DNA from 2 places in the Burkholderia sp. Ac-20353 genome. Region 2 is predicted to be linked to the other one. Evidence: predicted binding sites of a transcription regulator. Region 2 holds the regulator's gene; the other holds the start of a gene.
The links. The regulator FliA, encoded in region 2, starts transcription of late flagellar genes. The targets are predictions, from matches to a motif close to CTAAAGTTTNNNNNNNNNNNGCCGNTA.
Positions count from the first base shown of each region.

Region 1: the regulator FliA is predicted to act here: its motif matches at 5,725-5,751, upstream of flgK (flagellar hook-associated protein FlgK).

Region 1 covers NZ_JAAGPL010000198.1:1,419-14,860, reverse strand. The annotation lists gene G3N94_RS33705 (transcriptional regulator GcvA) at 1-883, shown strand, start outside; gene G3N94_RS33700 (solute carrier family 23 protein) at 891-2,198, opposite strand; gene flgL (flagellar hook-associated protein FlgL) at 2,410-3,645, opposite strand; gene flgK (flagellar hook-associated protein FlgK) at 3,671-5,668, opposite strand; gene G3N94_RS33685 (flagellar brake protein) at 5,819-6,574, opposite strand; gene flgJ (flagellar assembly peptidoglycan hydrolase FlgJ) at 6,830-7,819, opposite strand; gene G3N94_RS33675 (flagellar basal body P-ring protein FlgI) at 7,820-9,028, opposite strand; gene flgH (flagellar basal body L-ring protein FlgH) at 9,022-9,711, opposite strand; gene flgG (flagellar basal-body rod protein FlgG) at 9,733-10,521, opposite strand; gene flgF (flagellar basal-body rod protein FlgF) at 10,559-11,317, opposite strand; gene flgE (flagellar hook protein FlgE) at 11,338-12,579, opposite strand; gene G3N94_RS33650 (flagellar hook assembly protein FlgD) at 12,605-13,354, opposite strand; gene flgC (flagellar basal body rod protein FlgC) at 13,397-13,442, opposite strand, start outside.
Region 2 covers NZ_JAAGPL010000283.1:148-4,496, forward strand. The annotation lists partial or broken gene flhF (flagellar biosynthesis protein FlhF) at 1-972, shown strand, start outside; gene G3N94_RS37835 (MinD/ParA family protein) at 965-1,780, shown strand; gene G3N94_RS37840 (RNA polymerase sigma factor FliA) at 1,803-2,537, shown strand; S-adenosyl-L-homocysteine riboswitch at 2,640-2,758, shown strand; gene ahcY (adenosylhomocysteinase) at 2,791-4,209, shown strand.

The DNA.
Region 1 (13,442 bases), on a different contig from region 2:
GCCACGCGATCTCCCGCCCTTTTCCGCGCTTCGGGCCTTTGAAGCCGCGGCACGACACGAAAGCTTCAGCACTGCCGGCGACGAGCTGCATGTGACTCACGGTGCCATCAGCCGGCAGATCGCCGGGTTCGAGGCCTGGCTCGGCAAGCCGGTGTTCCACCGGCACGGCAAGCGCGTGAAGCTGACCGACGAAGGCCGCCAGTACCTGGACACGGTGCGCGCCGCGTTTGACAGCATCGCGCTGGCCACCGAACGCCTGCGCGCGACCGGCACCGCGCGCGTGCTGCGCATCAACGCGCTGCCGACTTTCGCGATGAAATGGCTGCTGCCGCGCCTGTCGCGTTTTCAGCGCGACGTGCCGAACGTGGAGCTGAAACTGTCGACGTCGAATGCGCCGCTCGACATGCTCGACGGCTTCGACGTCGCGATCCGCCGCGGCCCCGGCCACTGGCCGAACTGCGCGAGCGGCCGCTTTCTCGACGAGAGCGTGATCCCGGTGTGCAGCCCCGCGCTGCTGAAACGCGCGCCGATCGCGCGCGCGGACGATCTCGCGCGCCACGTGCTGCTGCATTCGGATACGCGCCCGGAGGGCTGGCGCGACTGGTTCGCGGCGGCCGGCGTCGCGATGAAGGCCCGCAAGCGGCAGTCGTTCGACCACTTCTACCTTGCGCTGCAGGCGGCGGTCGACGGGCTCGGCGTCGCGCTCGGCCCGCTGCCGCTGATCGACGACGAACTCGCGAGCGGCCGGCTCGTGATGCCGCTCGAAGGGCCGCACATCGCGACGCGCAGCTACTGGTGGATCACGCCGCGCGAGCGCGCGGACGACCCGCTCGTCGCGCAGTTCTGTGCGTGGCTCGAAGCGCAGGCGAACGCCGTCGCGTGATGCTGCCTCACACCACCGGGCCCGGCTCCTTCTCCTTGCGCAGGATCGCGTACAGCAGGATCGCGCCGAACGTCGCGGTGCCGATCCCGCCGAGCGCGAAGCCGCCGAACTTCAGCGAAAAGTCGCCCGCGCCGAGCACCAGCGTGACGGCCGCGACGATCAGGTTGCGGTTGTCGGAGAAGTCGACCTTGTTCACGACCCAGATCCGCGCGCCCGTCACCGCGATCAGCCCGAACACGACGATCGACACGCCGCCGAGCACCGGGCCCGGGATCGTCTGGATCACCGCGCCGAACTTCGGCGAGAAGCCGAGCCCGATCGCGATCAGCGCGGCGACGACGAACACGAGCGTCGAGTAGATCCGCGTGACGGCCATCACGCCGATGTTCTCCGCATAGGTGGTCACGCCCGTGCCGCCGACGCTGCCCGACACGATCGTCGCGAGCCCGTCGCCGATGAACGCGCGGCCGACGTAGCGGTCGAGGTTCTGGCCCGTCATCGCGCTGACGGCCTTGATGTGGCCGAGGTTCTCCGCGACGAGGATCACCGCGATCGGCGCGAGCATCAGCATCGCGTGCGGATCGAACACCGGCGCATGGAAGCTCGGGATGCCGAACCACGCGGCATGCGCGACGATCGCGAAATCGACCGGCTTGCCGAGGCCCATCCCGTTGGTCGCGACCGCGTAGATCGCGTACGCGATCACGAGGCCGATGAGGATCAACAAGCGCTGCATCATCCCGCGCGCGAACACCGCGACGCCGCCGACCGACAGCACGGTGACGAGCGCCATCAGCGAATCGAAGGTCGACGCGGACACGCCCTTGACCGCGATCGGCGCGAGGTTGAGCCCGATCACCGCGACGATCGCGCCCGTAACGACGGGCGGCATCAGCGCCTCGATCCAGCGCGTGCCGACCGCCGACACGATCGCGCCGAGCGCGACATACACGACGCCGCACGCGACGATGCCGCCGAGCGCGACCGGAATATTGGGGTTCGGGCCGCTGCCGCTGTAGCCCGTCACCGCGATCACGAGGCCGATGAACGCGAAGCTCGAGCCGAGGTAGCTCGGCACGCGGCCGCCGACCAGCACGAAGAACAGCAGCGTGCCGACGCCGGACATGAAGATGCACAGGTTCGGGTCAAAACCCATCAGCAGCGGCGCGAGCACGGTCGAGCCGAACATCGCGACCACGTGCTGCACGCCCATCGCAATCATCTGCGGCCACGACAGGCGTTCGTCGAGGCCGACGACGCGCGCGGCTGCGCCGGTCGGTTGCACCCGCCAGCGCGGGAAATAGGAATCGGACATCGGGACATGCTCCTGTCGTGTCGGTCGCCCGGCTGCGACGGATGCGCCGGGTCTGGAATCTGGCGCGAAGTTTAAGGAGCGGGAATGGCGCTGGCAAGCGGGAACCGGCGGGGAGCCGGCGCCGGCAAGTGCGAGCCGGCGCGGGACGCGTGCAGAGGACGGGGCCGCGCGATGTGAGCGGGCGCTCACATCGCGTCCGGCGCCCGCTGCATCACGGGTTGATGTACTGGAACAGCGACAGGTTCTGCAGCTGCACGTAGGCCTTCTGCGCGCCGGTCAGCGCGTTCTGCGTCTGCAGGAACGTGCTGATCACCGAGACCATGTTGGTGCTCGTCACGTTCGACAGGTCGCTGGTCGTCTGCACCGTATTGGTCTGGTTGACCGCCTGCATCGCCTGGATTTCCTGCACGCGGCCGCCGACCGACGCCTGCACGGTGAGGATGTTCGTCATCGTGTTGTTCAGCTTCGTCGTCCCGGTCGTCATCGCGTTCGCGAGCGCCGCCTCCGCGGTCGTGCTGCTGCCAACCGGCGTATTCAGCGCGGAGATCATCGAATCGAGCGCCGCGAACACGTCGGTGCCTGCCTGCGGTGCGGGCGTGACCGAGAACGTGTCGCCGGGCGCGGGCGACCCGGACACCGGTACCGTCATGCCGGTGCCGACGGCGATCGCCGAGCCGTCCGAATACGGCTGCGCGGCCGTCGTCGACGGCGGCACGACCGTGTTGTCGGTGACCGTGTAGGTCGGCGCGGCCGCGGTGCCGCCGAACGTGATCGAGAACTGGTGCGCGTTGGTCGCGGCACCCGGGTTCGTGATCGTCACCGCGCCGATCGTGCCGGTCCCGGTGTTGGCCGCGCCCGCCGCGGGCACCGGCTGGCTGCCGAGCATCGGCACCGACAGGAACACGCTCGTGCCAGTGTCGCCCTGCGACACCGTGCGCGTATCGGCGATCTGCACCTCGCGCGAACCGCTGTCGCCGCTGTAGATCACGCCGCCGCCCGGCTTGTTCGTGAACGGCGGCGTCGTCGACTGGAAGCCCGCGAACAGGTAGTTGCCCGTGCCGTCGGTCGTGTTCGCGAGCGTCACGAGCTGGTCGCGGTAGCCCTGCAGCTGCGTGCCGAGCGCCGCGCGGTCGCTGTCGGTCAGCGCCCCGTCGCCCGCATGGATCACGACCCCGTGAATGCTGTTCAGCAGGTTGTTGACGCTCGTGAGCGCCGAGTCCTCCTTCTGCAGCGACGACAGCGCGACGTTCTGGTTCGACGCATATTGCGACAGCGTCGCCGACGACATCGACAGCTGCACGGCCTGCGACGCGCCGAGCGGGTTGTCCGCCGGGGTCTGCAGGCTGACGCCGCTCGAAATCTGCTGGTACAGCTGCGACAGCTGCGCCTGCTGGTCGCTCATCTGCGCGACGTTCATCTGGAAAAACTGGGCGCTGGAAATCCGCATCGCCTGGATCCTCTCGATCTCTAAATCAGTTGAACAGGCCGAGCACGGTCTGGAACAGCGTCGATGCCGTCTGGATCACCTTCGCGTTCGCCTGGTAGAGCTGCTGGTACTGCATCAGGTTCGCCGCTTCCTCGTTCTGGTTCACGCCCGACACCGACTGCTGCGCGGACGTGATCTGGCCGACCAGCGCGGTCTGCGCGGCGCTCGACGACTTCAGCTGGCTGGCCGTGTTGCCGATCCCGTTCACGTAGCTCGCATACGCACCCGTCAGCGTCGTCGTGCCGTTGCCGAGCGTCTTCGCGGTGACGAGCTGCGACAACAAGAGCGCGTTGCTGCCGTCGTTCGTGCCGCCTGCGTACGGCCCGATCGTGAACTGGTCGCCGTCCGCCGGCGCGCCCGCCAGAGACACGGTGATGCCGTTCATCTTGCCCGCCGGTGGCGGCTGCACGGTGCTCGCAATCGACAGCGTCGCGCCGGTGGACGCGCTGTACGGCACCGTCGTCGCCGCGCTCGTGATCGCGATCGAGGTCGGCGGCGTGCCCGCGATCGTCACCGTCGTGCCGGGCTGGAAGCCCGACAGCGTCTGCGTCGTCGCGTTGTAGGTCAGCGTGGTCTTGCCGGCCGGCAGCTGGTAGCCGGCGCTCACCGTGCCCTGCGTGATCGTCGCGGTGCCCGCGTTCGTCGACACGACCGACGACACGACCGGCGACGCCGCCGCGATCGCCGAGCCGTTCGACGTCGCGAGCGCGAAGCCGCCGAGCGCGCCGCGCGTCGGCTCCACCGTGAACTTGTCGCCGGCCAGCATCGAGCCGGACGAGAACGAGAAGTTCAGCCCGCCGATCGAGCCCGGCATCGCCCCCGCCGTGCCGACTACCGCGCCGCTCGCGCGGTCGGTCAGCGTGTACTTGGTGCCGTCATAGGACAGCGTGTAGTCGCTCGTCGTCGGCTGTGCGGCATTCGCGAACGACACGGCGAGCGTCGCGTTGCCCGTGTTGCCCTGGTTCGCGTAGACGGCCGGCGCGCCGACCGAGAACAGGTTGCTGCCGACGTTGCCCGACAGGTCGATGCCGAGCGCGTTCTGCGCGTTGACCTGCGCGGCGAAGCTGGTCGCGATCGCGCCGAGCTGCGCCTGTCCCGGATCGAGCGTCTGGCTGCGGAACGACAGCAGGCCGCCGAGCGTGCCGCCCGACAGCGACGCGTCCGGCAGGTTCTGGTTCGGACCCTGCGGGGTCGCGCCCGCGATCCCCTGCGACACGACGGTGAGCTCGCTCGGATCCGACTGCGACGTGACGGCCGCGAGCTGGTAGCTCTTGTCCGCGACGACGAGCGGCTGGCCGCCCGCGAGGAACACGCTGTAGCCCTGGTCGTTGCTGACGACCTGCACGCCGACGAGGCCCGACAGGTTCGACACCGCGAGGTCGCGCTGGTCCATCAGCTGGTTCGGCGGCTGGCCCTGGCTGCTGGCGGCCGCGATCTGCTGATTCAGCTGCGCGATCTGCGTGGTGTAGCTGTTGATCTGCGACACCGTGCTCGTGAGCTGCGTGTTCACGCTCTGGCGCAGCGCGTCGTACTGCTGGCCGGCCGCGGTGATCTGGTCGGCGAGCGTCTGCGCGTTGCTGATCGCGGTCTGCCGCGCGGACGGGTCGGCCGCGTTGTTCGCGACGTTCTGCAGGCCCGTGAAGTAATTCGTGATCGCGGTCGAGATCCCGGCCGTCGGGCTGCCGACGTAGTTGTTCAGCTGCGAGACCATCGAATACCACGTCGACAGCGCGCCGCCCTGCGTCTGCGCACTGTTGAGCTGGTTGCTCAGGTACTGGCTGTACTGGCGCTGCACGGTGACCGTGTTGACGCCCTGCGGCATGTAGCCGCTGCCCGTGTACTGGCCGCTCGCCTCCGCGTAGACGGGCCGCTCGACCGAATAGCCGGGCGTCGCCGAATTGCTGATGTTCTGGCTGGTCGTCGTGAGGCCCCAGAGCGCGGCGTTCAAGCCGCTGACCCCGAGGTTCATCAGAGTGTTGGACATGCGCGATCCTGAAGAGCCGGCCGCACTGCGGCCGCCGGGTTGCGTGACTCCCGGTATAACGGCCGCGGATCGAAAAAATTGAGGGGAAAATGCACACGGACGCGGCTGCGCGCGCCGGTCAGGCGCGCACGGCGGACCGGCGCGCGGGTGTCACGCGCGCGCGAGCTGGCGGCGCTTCATCTCGAGCTGCGTGATCAGGCGCTGCAGCGTGTTCTCCGCGCTGCCCGGCAGCGACATGAAGCGAAAGCCGAGCTGGAAGCGGCGCGTGCCGTTCGGCACCTCGGTCGAGCGCTGCGACACGAGCTTCAGGTCGAGCAACAGCTTGCCGTGGCCGTTCAACTGAAGCTCGACCTCGGGCAGCACCGTGCCGACCTCGAGCGCCTCGACGCGCTCGTCGGCCGTGCGCAGCCCGACGCCGCCGAGCGACAGGTTGTGCACCTCGAACAGGAAGCTCTCGCCGTCCGGCAGCTTGCCGCGGCACAGGTACGGATCGATGACCGGCGCGTCAACGCGGAAGTATTCGCGGCGCTGGATGCAGTACAGCAGGTCGGGGAAATTGGCCTCGAACGCAGGCAGCCCTTCGTAGCGCGTCTCGCGCGGCGTGCTGGTCACGAACTCCACGCGCACGCCGTCCGGCGCGGCCGCGAACGTGCAGTGCGACGCGCCCAGGATCGCGCTGTTCTGCTCGGCGAGCGCGCCCCAGTCGAACACGAACGCGCGCGCGCCGACGTCGACCTCGAGCAGCCGCGTGACGAGCTGGCCGCCCGGGTACTGGACGGTGAGGAAATCGCCGCGGTTCACGAGGTTGCGCAGCTGCACGCCGATTTCCAGCGGATTGCGGCGGGCATAGTCCGGCCCGGAATGTCCCGCATCGGAACTCAGGTCCGTCGACTGTTCGATATTCATGGGTTGCCGGTCTTTCTTGTCATGGGCGCACGGGAACCGGTGCGCATTAAAACCGGGCCATAACAGCAGCCCGGTCGCAGGTCTCTCACACTTAGCGGCAGTACTGTCCGAAAGTTTAGATCGATTTCCCGAATTTTTTCGCGCAAACGTTCAAACCGCGCGCGGCAAAGCCTGGCGCGGCCGGACAAGATCTAGCCGGATTGACGTTCTGACGGACGTTCTGACGGACACTCTGACGCGCGGTCTGACCGGCGCTCAGCCGATCTGCTGCATGATCGAGATCAGTTTCTTCGCGTAGTTCGGGTCGGTCGCGTAGCCGGCCTTCTGCATCCCTTGCGCGAAGCCCTCGACGCTGCGGCTCGCGCTCAGCACGCCCGCATAGCGCGGATTGTTCTTCAGCAGGTTCGCGTAGTCGGTCATCGCATGCTCGTACGAGTCGTACGCGCGGAACTTCGCGACGACGCGGCGCGGCGTGCCGTTCACGTATTCGGTCGTCAGCGCCGACACCGTGCGGCCGTTCCAGCCCTTGCCGGCCTTGATGCCGAACACGTTGTAGCTGGTCGAGCCGTCGGCTGCGCGGATCTCGCGCTTGCCCCAGCCCGATTCGAGCGCCGCCTGGCCGACGATGAAGCGTGCCGGGATGCCGGTCGTCGCGCTCGCCGCCTGCGCGGGGGCCGCGAGGCGGTCGACGAACGCGTCGGCGTCGGCCACGCCGCTCGCGCCCTTCACCGCTGGCGTCAGCGCGCTGCCCGACGAGTAGCCGCGCCCGTTCGCGAGCGCGCCGTTGTTCGCGGCCGCGTTCGCGTAGGCCTTCGCCATCGCGTTCATCGCGACCATCCCGCCTTCGCTGCCGGCTGCGCCGAAACCGCCGGCACCGGCGCCGGCGTCTGCGCCGAGGTCGGTCGCCGATTCGGCGCCTGCGCCGAGGTGCGCGTTGCGCATCAGCTGCTTCATCAGCGCGTCGGCGACGCCGATCCCCTTCGACGACATCTGCTGCGCGAGCTGCTGGTCGAGCATCGACGTGTACATCTTCGACGTATGCGAGTCGAACAGCCCGCCTTCGGGGGTCGCGTCGCGCATGCTCTTCAGCATCATCTGCGTGAACATCGCGTCGAACTGCCCCGCGACGAGCTTCGCGCCCGCCTGCGGCGACTGCTTCGCCTGCGCGCGCAGCGCATCGAACCCCTGCACGTCGAGCGCGAAGCGCTGCGTGAGATCGTTCGCGTCCGGAAGATTCGCTGCCATTTAGATGATCTCCAGATCGGCGCGCAGCGCACCGGCCGCCTTCATCGCCTGCAGGATCGACATCAGGTCCGCGGGCGTCGCGCCGAGCGTGTTCAGCGCCTTCACGACGTCGGCGAGGTTCGCGCCGGCCGTCACCATCTTCAGCGAGCCGTTGTCCTGCTTCAGCTGGATCTGCGACTGCTGCGCGACGACCGTCTGCCCGTTCGAGAACGGCCCCGGCTGCGACACGACCGGCTGCGTGTTGACGACGACCGACAGGTTGCCGTGCGCCACCGCGCAGCTTTGCAGCGTGACCATCTGGTTCATCACGATCGAGCCCGTGCGCGCGTTCAGGATCACCTTCGCGGCGGCCTTGTCGGGGCTCACGTCGAGGTTCTGCAGGCGCGCCATGAACGCGACCTGCTGCGCCGAATCGGCAGGTGCTGCGAGCTGGATCGTGCGGCCATCGAGCGCGGTCGCGGTGCCGGGTCCGAAGCTCGCGTTCACCGCGGACACGATCCGCTGCGCGGTGCCGTAGTCCATGTCGTTCAGTTGCAGCTGCAGCGTCCCGTTCATCTGCGCGACCGCGTTCGGCACCGAACGCTCGACGATCGCGCCGCCCGTGATGCGGCCCGCCGCGAGCTGGTTCACCTGCACGCGGCTGCCGTTCGCGCTCGCGCCCGCGCCGCCGACCGCCATGTTGCCCTGCGCGAGCGCATACACCTGCCCGTCCGCGCCCTTCAGCGGCGTGAGCAGCAGCGTGCCGCCGCGCAGGCTCTTCGCGTTGCCGAGCGACGACACGGTCACGTCGAGCGCCTCGCCGGGCCGCGCGAACGGCGGCAGCGTCGCGGTGACCATCACGGCCGCGACGTTCTTCAGCTGCATGTTCGACATCGACGAGCTGCCGCCGTTGGCCGAGCCGTTGTTGATCGAGATGCCGAGGTTCGCGAGCATGTTCGCGAGCGTCTGCGTCGTGAACGGCGTCTGCATCGTCTGGTCGCCGGTGCCGTCGAGGCCGACGACGAGGCCATAGCCGATCAGCGGGTTGTCGCGCACGCCCTGGATCTGCGCGAGGTCCTTCAGGCGTTCCGCATGCGCGGCACCGGGCCCGAGCGCGAGCACGCAGGCGGCCGCGAGCGCGCCGGCGGCCGCGCGGGAAGTCGATCGGGAAGCCGATCGGACGAGGGAGCGCATCACGCGCGCGAGCAGGGTACGCATCGTCTTCACCACGGCGCGATGTTGAGGAAGAAGCGCTGCAGCCAGCCCATCGTCTCGGCTTCGTTGATGTAGCCCTTCGCCGAGTACTCGATCTTCGCGTCGGCGACCTGGGTCGAATAGACCGAGTTCGCGCCGGAGATCGTGTTCGGGTTCACGACGCCCGAGAAACGGACGAACTCGTTGCCCTGGTTGATCAGCATCTGCTTCTGTCCGCTGACGACGAGGTTGCCGTTCGGCTGCACGCCGGTCACGGTCACCGTGATCGTGCCGTTGAACGTGTTCGCCGCGCTCGCGCCGCCGGTCGCGGCGAACTTGTTCGCGCCTTCGGCCGACAGGTTCGTCTTCGCGAACAGCCCGCCGAGGAAGCCCGCGGTCGGCACGTCGAAGCTCGTGTTGCCCGCGCGGTTGGTGTTCGCGCCGGACGACTTCGTCGCGTTGATGTTTTCCGCGATCACGATCGTCAAGATGTCGCCGACGTTGCGTGGCCGCTGGTCCTCGAACAGCGGCCGGCCCGCATAGCCCGGGTTGTAGATCGAGCCCGGCGCCTGCATCGACTGCGGCATCGGCGGCTGGGCCGTCATCGGCTGCTGGATGATCGGCTCGTGCGGAATCTGCGCGCAGCCGGCGAGCGCCGCCACCGCGAGCGCGCACGCGGCGCGGACGGTGGCGAACGAGGGGAGGCGAACCTGCTTCATGGCGACGACGGGTGTTTCCGGTTAGCTCTTCATCTGCGTGACAGTCTGCAGCATCTGGTCGGACGTCGTCACGGCCTTGCTGTTGATCTCGTACGCGCGCTGCGTCTGGATCATGTTGACGAGCTCCTGCACGACGTTCACGTTCGATGCCTCGACATAACCCTGGTTGAGCGTGCCCGCGCCGTTCAGGCCCGGCTGCGACACGTTCGGTGCGCCCGACGACGTGGTTTCCGAGAACAGGTTCTCGCCGCGCGCCTCGAGGCCGGCCGGGTTGATGAAGGTCGCGACCTGGATCGCGCCGATCTGCACCGCGTTGGTCGAGCCCGGCTGCGTGATCGTGACGACGCCGTCCTTGCCGATCGTCAGCGACGTCGCGTTCTGCGGGATCGTGATCGCGGGGATCACCTGGTAGCCGCTCGACGTGACGAGCTGGCCCTGCGCGTTGGACTGGAACGAGCCGTCGCGCGTGTACGCGTTCGTGCCGTCCGGCATCAGCACCTGGAAGAAGCCCGCGCCGTTGATCGCGACGTCCTTCGAGTTGCCGGTCTGCGTGAGGCTGCCCTGCGTATACAGGCGCTCGGTCGCGACCTGCTGCACGCCGGTGCCGAGCTGCAGGCCCGACGGCAGCTCGGTCTGCTGCGTCGAGTTCGCGCCGGGCTGGCGGATCGTCTGGTACAGCAGATCCTCGAACACCGCGCGCGAGCCCTTGAAGCCATTGGTGCTGACGTTCGCGAGGTTGTTCGAGATCACGTCCATCTGCGACTGCTGCGCGTTCATGCCGGTGGCGGCGATGTAGAGCGAACGGTTCACTTGTTAGGTTCTCCTGCGTAGGCTGGCGCTTGGTCGCTCAGCTGAAGTTGAGCAGTTGGTTCGCCGACTGCTCGTTCTGGTCGGCCGTCTGGATCAGCTTCGTCTGAAGCTGGAATGCGCGTGCGTTGTCGATCATCGCGACCATCGCGTTCACGGGGTTCACGTTGCTGCCTTCGATCGAATTCGGCGCGACGACGACGTTCGGGTCGGCATCCGCCGGGTTGCCGTCCGCGGTGCGGAACAGGCCATCGTTGCCGCGCGTGATCGTCGCCGGATCGGGATTGACGAGCTTCATCTGGTCGACGATCGCGACCGCAGTCGGCGGGTCGCCGGGCATCAGCGCGGACACCGTGCCGTCCTTGCCGATCGTGACCTGCGCGTTCGGCGGCACCGAGATCGGGCCGCCGTTGCCGACCACCGGCAGGTTGGTCGCGGTGACGAGCTGGCCGTTCTGGTCGACGTGCAGGTTGCCCGCGCGCGTGTACGCCTCGCTGCCGTCGGCCAGCTGCACGGACAGCCAGCCGGCCCCCTGCACCGCGACGTCGAGCGGATTGCCGGTGCGAGTGATCGGCCCCGGCGCGAAATCCGCGCCCGGCGTCGACGCGAGCACGTAGGTGCGCGTCGTCGTCGGATCGATCGTGCTGCCGTCGCCGAAATTCATCGGCACCGCGCGAAAGGTCGCGAGCTGCGCGCGAAACCCGGTCGTCGACGCGTTCGCGAGGTTGTTCGCGACGATCGCCTGCTGGTCGAGCGACTGCGACGCGCCCGTCATCGCCGTGTAGATCAGTCGGTCCATGGCTGCCCGTTACTCGCGCGTTACAGGTTGATCAGCGTCTGGTCGACGGTCTGCTGCGTCTTGATCGTCTGCGCGTTCGCCTGGTAGTTGCGCTGCGCGGTGATCAGGTTCACGAGCTGGCTCGTCAGGTCGACGTTCGAGTTCTCGAGCGCGCTGCCCTCCAGCGTGCCGTGGTTGGTGCTGCCCGGCGTGGAGAGCTGCGGCACGCCCGACTGGGCCGACTCGATGTACTGGTTGCCGCCGATGGACACGAGGCCGTTCGGGTTGTTGAAGTTCGCGAGCACGATCTGGCCGAGGGTCGCCGTCTGGCCGTTCGAGTAGTTGCCCGTGACCTTGCCGTCGCTGCCGATCGAGAACGTCGTCAGCGTGCCGCTCGCGTAGCCGTCCTGCGCGAGGTTGTTCACGCCGTCCTTGCCGCCGTACTGCGTGGTGCCGGTCAGGTCGAGCGTCAGGCTCTGCGGCGTCGTCGAGCCGTCGGTGGTCGGGATCGTGAACTGGAACTTGCCAAGCGCCGCGGTCGGCGTCGCCACCCCCGGCAGCGTCGTGCTGGCGATGCCGCCCGTCGCGTTGAACGTGACCGCGCCGAGATCGGACGGCGCCGCGTTCGCGACGCCCGCATACGCTTCCCACGTGCCGGTCGCGGTCTTCGCGAAGTACATGTTGACCTGCTGCGAGCCGCCGAGCGAATCGTAGGTCTGGACCGACGTCGAGTAGTTGTAGCTCGTCGAGTCGGTGTAGTTGAACGGCGTCGTGACCGGCACCGTGTCCTGCGAGTTCAGGTTGAACTGGCCGGCGATCGAGGTCGTCGGCGTCGGCGCGATGTTGGTCGTCGGCGCCTGCAGCGGCACGGTCTGCGCGCTGTTGATCACGCCCTTCGCGTTCGCCGCATAGCCCATCAGGTTCATGCCCTGCGCATTGACGAGGTAGCCGTTCTTGTCGCGCTGGAACGTGCCGTCGCGCGAGTACGTGATCGCGCCGTTGTTCGACATCTGGTAGAAGCCGTTACCGTTGATCGCGACGTCGAGCGACGAGTTCGTCGTGTTGATCGTGCCCTGGCTGAAGTTCTGCTGCACCGAGTTCAGCGACGTGCCGATGCCGACCTGGTTGTTCACCGACGTCGCGATCGAGTTCGCGTACATGTCCGCGAACTGCGCGGTGCTCGACTTGAAGCCGACCGTATTGGCGTTCGCGATGTTGTTGCCGATCACGTCGAGCGCCGTCGACGCGCCCGCCAGACCGCTCAAACCCTGTTGATAACCCATCTCGGTCTCCGTGTGTGGAACTGAATCAGTTGGTGGTGGTGCCGGTCGACGTCGACGCGGACGACGACGCATTCGGGTAGATCGACGCGACCTGCGACAGGCCGACCGTCGCGCCGTTCGACAGCATCAGCCCCGCCGTGCCGTCCGCCTGCTTGATCACGCTCTGCACCTGCGCGGACGCGAGCGTCGTGGCGGGCTGCGGCGTGCCGGTGCTGTCGGTATAGCTCGCGCTGATCGAGTACTTGCCGTCCGGCAGCACGTTGCCGGCCGCGTCGGTCGGCGTCCAGTTGAACGGCACGGTGCCGGCCGACTGCGCGCCTGCGTTGATCGTGTTCACGACGGTGCCCGACGCGTTCTTCACGGTGATCGTCAGGTTCGACACCGAGCTCGCGAGCGACACGCCGAACGGCGTCGCCGCGCCGCTCTTCACCGTGACCGCATTGCCCGGCGCGAGCACGTTCGAGCCGATCAGCAGCGCGGCCTGGGTCTGCTGGCCCGCGGCGAGCTGCGTCGACAGCGACGTCAGCGACGTGTTGAGCTGCGCGATGCCGCTCACCGTGTTGATCTGCGCGAGCTGCGTCGTCATCTGCGAGCTGTCGACGGGGCTCGTCGGATCCTGGTTCTGCAGCTGCGTGACGAGCAGCTTCAGGAACGTCGTCTGCAGGTCGCTTGCCGACGTGCTGGTGGTCGACGCATTGCCGGTTTTCATCGTGTCGGTCGGCAGCGTCGACACATTCGTGCCGTTGGTGCCGATCGTCGTGGCGGAGGAAGTCATCCGGTCGGGCCTTCTGTCAGGTCAGGTCAGTAAAAATGCAGCTCACGAGCCGATCGTCAGCGTCTTCAGCATCAGCTGCTTCGCGGTG
Region 2 (4,349 bases):
ATGAACGAGCTCGGCGCGCTGCGCGGGATGATGGAAGAGCAGTTCGACAGCCTGATGTGGCACGAACGCCAGCGCCGCAGCCCCGTGCACGGCGCGCTGACGAAACACCTGTTCGCGGCTGGCTTCTCCGCGCAGCTCGTACGGATGATGGTCGACAACCTGCCGCAGGGCGACGGCGAGCAGACCTTCGAGCAGGCGGCCGAATGGGCGCAGACGGTGCTCGCGGCGAACCTGCCGGTGCTCGAAAGCGAAGACGCGCTGATGGAGCGTGGCGGCGTGTTCGCGTTGATGGGCCCGACGGGCGTCGGCAAGACGACGACCACCGCGAAGCTCGCCGCGCGTTGCGTGATGCGCTTCGGCGCGAGCAAGGTCGCGCTGCTCACGACCGACAGCTACCGGATCGGCGGGCACGAGCAATTGCGGATCTTCGGCCGGATCCTCGGCGTGCCCGTGCATGCGGTGAAGGACGCGGGCGATCTCGAGCTCGCGCTGTCCGAGCTGCGCAACAAGCACATCGTGCTGATCGACACGATCGGCATGAGCCAGCGCGACCGCGCGGTATCCGACCAGATCGCGATGCTGCACGGCGCGAACACGCCGGTGCAGCGTCTGCTGTTGCTCAACGCGACGAGCCACGGCGACACGCTCAACGAGGTCGTGCAGGCGTACCGCAGCGCGGGCGACCATCCGGACCTCGCCGGCTGCGTGCTCACGAAGCTCGACGAGGCGACCCATCTCGGCGGCGTGCTCGACACGGTGATCCGCTACAAGCTGCCCGTCCACTACGTGTCGACCGGCCAGAAGGTGCCGGAGAACCTGTACGTCGCGACGAAGAAATTCCTGATGAAGAGTGCGTTCTGTGTGCCGCGCGACGGCTCGCCCTTCGTGCCGCACGACGAGGACATGCCGACGCTGCTTTCCGCGCTGACCGCACGTTCCACCGCCGAGCTGCACGAGGTGCGCTTTGGATAAACGCATGGTCGATCAGGCTGAAGGATTGCGGCGCCTGCTGGCCGGGCGCGCGTCGAGAATCGTCGCGGTCGCGGGCGGGCCGGCGGGCGTCGGCTGCACGTCGACCGTCGTGAACCTCGCCGCCGCGCTCGCGTCGCTCGGCAAGGATGTGCTCGTCGTCGACGAGCGTGCCGACGTGCACTCGGTCGCCGCGACGCTCGCCGGCGCATGGCTGCGCGACGGCGAACGCACGCGGGTCGCCGCCGGGTTCGCCGTGTGCGCGGCCGCGCGGCTCGCGCGTGCCGGCTACAGCGACGCGCAGCTGAGCGATTTCGTCGACGGACCGGCCGACATCGTGCTCGTCGATGCGCAGCCCGAAGCGAACGGCGCGTTCTCGGCCCTCGCACGCGAAGCGCACGACGTGCTGATCGTCACGCGGGTCGCCGCGCACGCGATCACCGAGGCGTACGCGCACATGAAGCGGCTGCATTACGCGCATGCGATCGCGCAGTTCCGCGTGTTGACCAACCACGTCGGCAGCCACGCCGACGCGAAGACGGCCTACGACAACCTCGCGGGCGTCGCGAGCCGCTACCTGGCGGTGTCGATCGCCGACGCCGGTTGCGTGAGCGCCGATCCGCTCGTCGAGCATGCGCGTGAGCTCGTGCGCACGGCGGTCGACGCGTTCCCGTCGACGCCGGCCGCACGCGATTACCGGCAGATTGCCGCCGACCTGCTGTACTGGCCGCTGCGCCCGAGGCCCGGCGCGGGCCCGATCCGCGCGGGCGGCAGCCCGTCGTTCGAGGCGGGCGCGGCACACGCCGCGTGAGCGCCACCGGAAGGAGAGAGCCATGATGTACAACGCTCAAGGAAAGATTTCCCAGGCCGACGTGCTCGCGCAATACGCGCCGCTCGTGCGCCGCCTGGGCCTGCAGCTCGTCGCGAAGATGCCGGCGAGCGTCGACCTCGACGACCTGATCCAGGCCGGCATGATCGGCCTGATGGACGCGGCCGGCCGCTACAAGGAAGACCAGGGCGCGCAGTTCGAGACCTACGCGACGCAGCGGATCCGCGGCGCGATGCTCGACGAGCTGCGCAGCAACGACTGGCTGCCGCGCAGCCTGCGCAAGACGTCGCGCGAGGTCGAGCAGGCCGTGCACCAGGTCGAGCAGCAGCTCGGCCGCGCGGCAAGCGAGGCGGAGATCGCGAAGCACCTGGAGATGCCGCTCGGCGATTACCAGGGGATGCTGCAGGACCTGCACGGCAGCCAGCTCATCTATTACGAGGATTTCGACCGCGCGGCCGACGACGAGCCGTTCCTCGACCGCTATCGCGTCGATCACGCCGATCCGCTGTCGGCGCTGCTCGACGAGCACCTGCGCGAGGCGCTCGTCGAGGCGATCGAGCGGCTGCCGGAACGCGAGAAGCTGCTGATGTCGCTGTACTACGAGCGGGGTCTGAATCTGCGCGAGATCGGCGCGGTGCTCGAGGTCAGCGAATCGCGCGTGTGCCAGCTGCACAGCCAGGCGGTCGCGCGGCTGCGCGCGCGATTGCGCGAGCAGGCGTGGGTCGGCGCGGAAACCTGACCCCTTTAGCGGCGCGCGCCGCGTTGCGCGCGTGCTGGTCGCAGCTCGCGCTTGCCGCGCCGATCGCGCAACTTTCGCGCCGATTTGCTACAATCCCACCCGTTTTCCGAGGAGCGTTGCGACGGGCCATCCAGCGTCCGCCAGGCTCGGAAAGCTTCACCAAGCGGTCGGGCCGCGGCGCAATGCGCCGGCCGCCGCTTCCTGAACGGCGCTCACGTCACCAATCTAGAAATTTTTTAGAAAGGAGGGCGTGATGAACGCCATCGTCGATTCCAAAGCTTCCAACGATTATCTCGTCGCCGATATGGCACTTGCCGGCTGGGGCCGCAAGGAGCTGAACATCGCCGAGACCGAAATGCCGGGCCTCGTGCAGATTCGCGACGAATACAAGGCGCAGCAGCCGCTGAAGGGCGCGCGCATCGCCGGTTCGCTGCACATGACGATCCAGACCGGCGTGCTGATCGAGACGCTGAAGGCGCTCGGCGCGGACGTTCGCTGGGCCTCGTGCAACATCTTCTCGACGCAGGATCACGCCGCTGCCGCGATCGTCGAAGCCGGCACGCCGGTGTTCGCGTTCAAGGGCGAGTCGCTCGACGAGTACTGGGAGTTCTCGCACCGCATCTTCGAATGGCCGAACGGCGAATTCGCGAACATGATCCTCGACGACGGCGGCGATGCCACGCTGCTGCTGATCCTCGGCTCGAAGGCCGAGAAGGATCGCTCGGTGATCGCCAAGCCGACCAACGAGGAAGAAGTCGCGCTGTACAAGTCGATCGCGAAGCATCTCGACGCCGACCCGACCTGGTACTCGACGCGCCTCGCGCACATCAAGGGCGTGACCGAAGAAACCACGACCGGCGTGCACCGCCTGTACCAGATGGAAAAGGACGGCCGCCTGCCGTTCCCGGCGTTCAACGTGAACGATTCGGTCACGAAGTCGAAGTTCGACAACCTGTACGGCTGCCGCGAGTCGCTCGTCGACGGCATCAAGCGCGCGACCGACGTGATGATCGCGGGCAAGGTTGCGGTCGTCGCGGGTTACGGCGACGTGGGCAAGGGCTGCGCGCAGTCGCTGCGCGGCCTGGGCGCGACCGTGTGGGTCACCGAAATCGATCCGATCTGCGCGCTGCAGGCGGCGATGGAAGGCTACCGCGTCGTGACGATGGAATACGCGGCCGACAAGGCCGACCTCTTCGTGACGGCGACCGGCAACTTCCACGTGATCAACCACGATCACATGAAGGCGATGCGCCATAACGCGATCGTCTGCAACATTGGCCACTTCGACTCGGAAATCGACGTCGCGTCGACCCGCCAGTACCAGTGGGAAAACATCAAGCCGCAGGTCGACCACATCATCTTCCCGGACGGCAAGCGCGTGATCCTGCTGGCCGAAGGCCGCCTCGTGAACCTCGGCTGCGCGACCGGCCACCCGTCGTTCGTGATGTCGAACTCGTTCGCGAACCAGACGCTCGCGCAGATCGAGCTGTTCGTGCGCGGCGGCGAGTACGAGAACAAGGTGTACGTGCTGCCGAAGCACCTCGACGAAAAGGTCGCGCGCCTGCACCTCGCGCGCATCGGCGCGAACCTGTCGGTGCTGTCGGACGAGCAGGCTTCGTACATCGGCGTCGCGAAGGAAGGCCCGTTCAAGCCGAACCACTACCGCTACTGATGCGGCGCAAGCCGCCGTTCGCCGGGGGCGGGCCGGGCCGCGCAGCGATGCGCGACACGGTGCGGGCCCGGCGGGGCGGCGGCCTGCAGACAGGCGGCCGCGCGCAGTCCGGCGCGGCCGCCGTTCCGTCATCCGGGCAG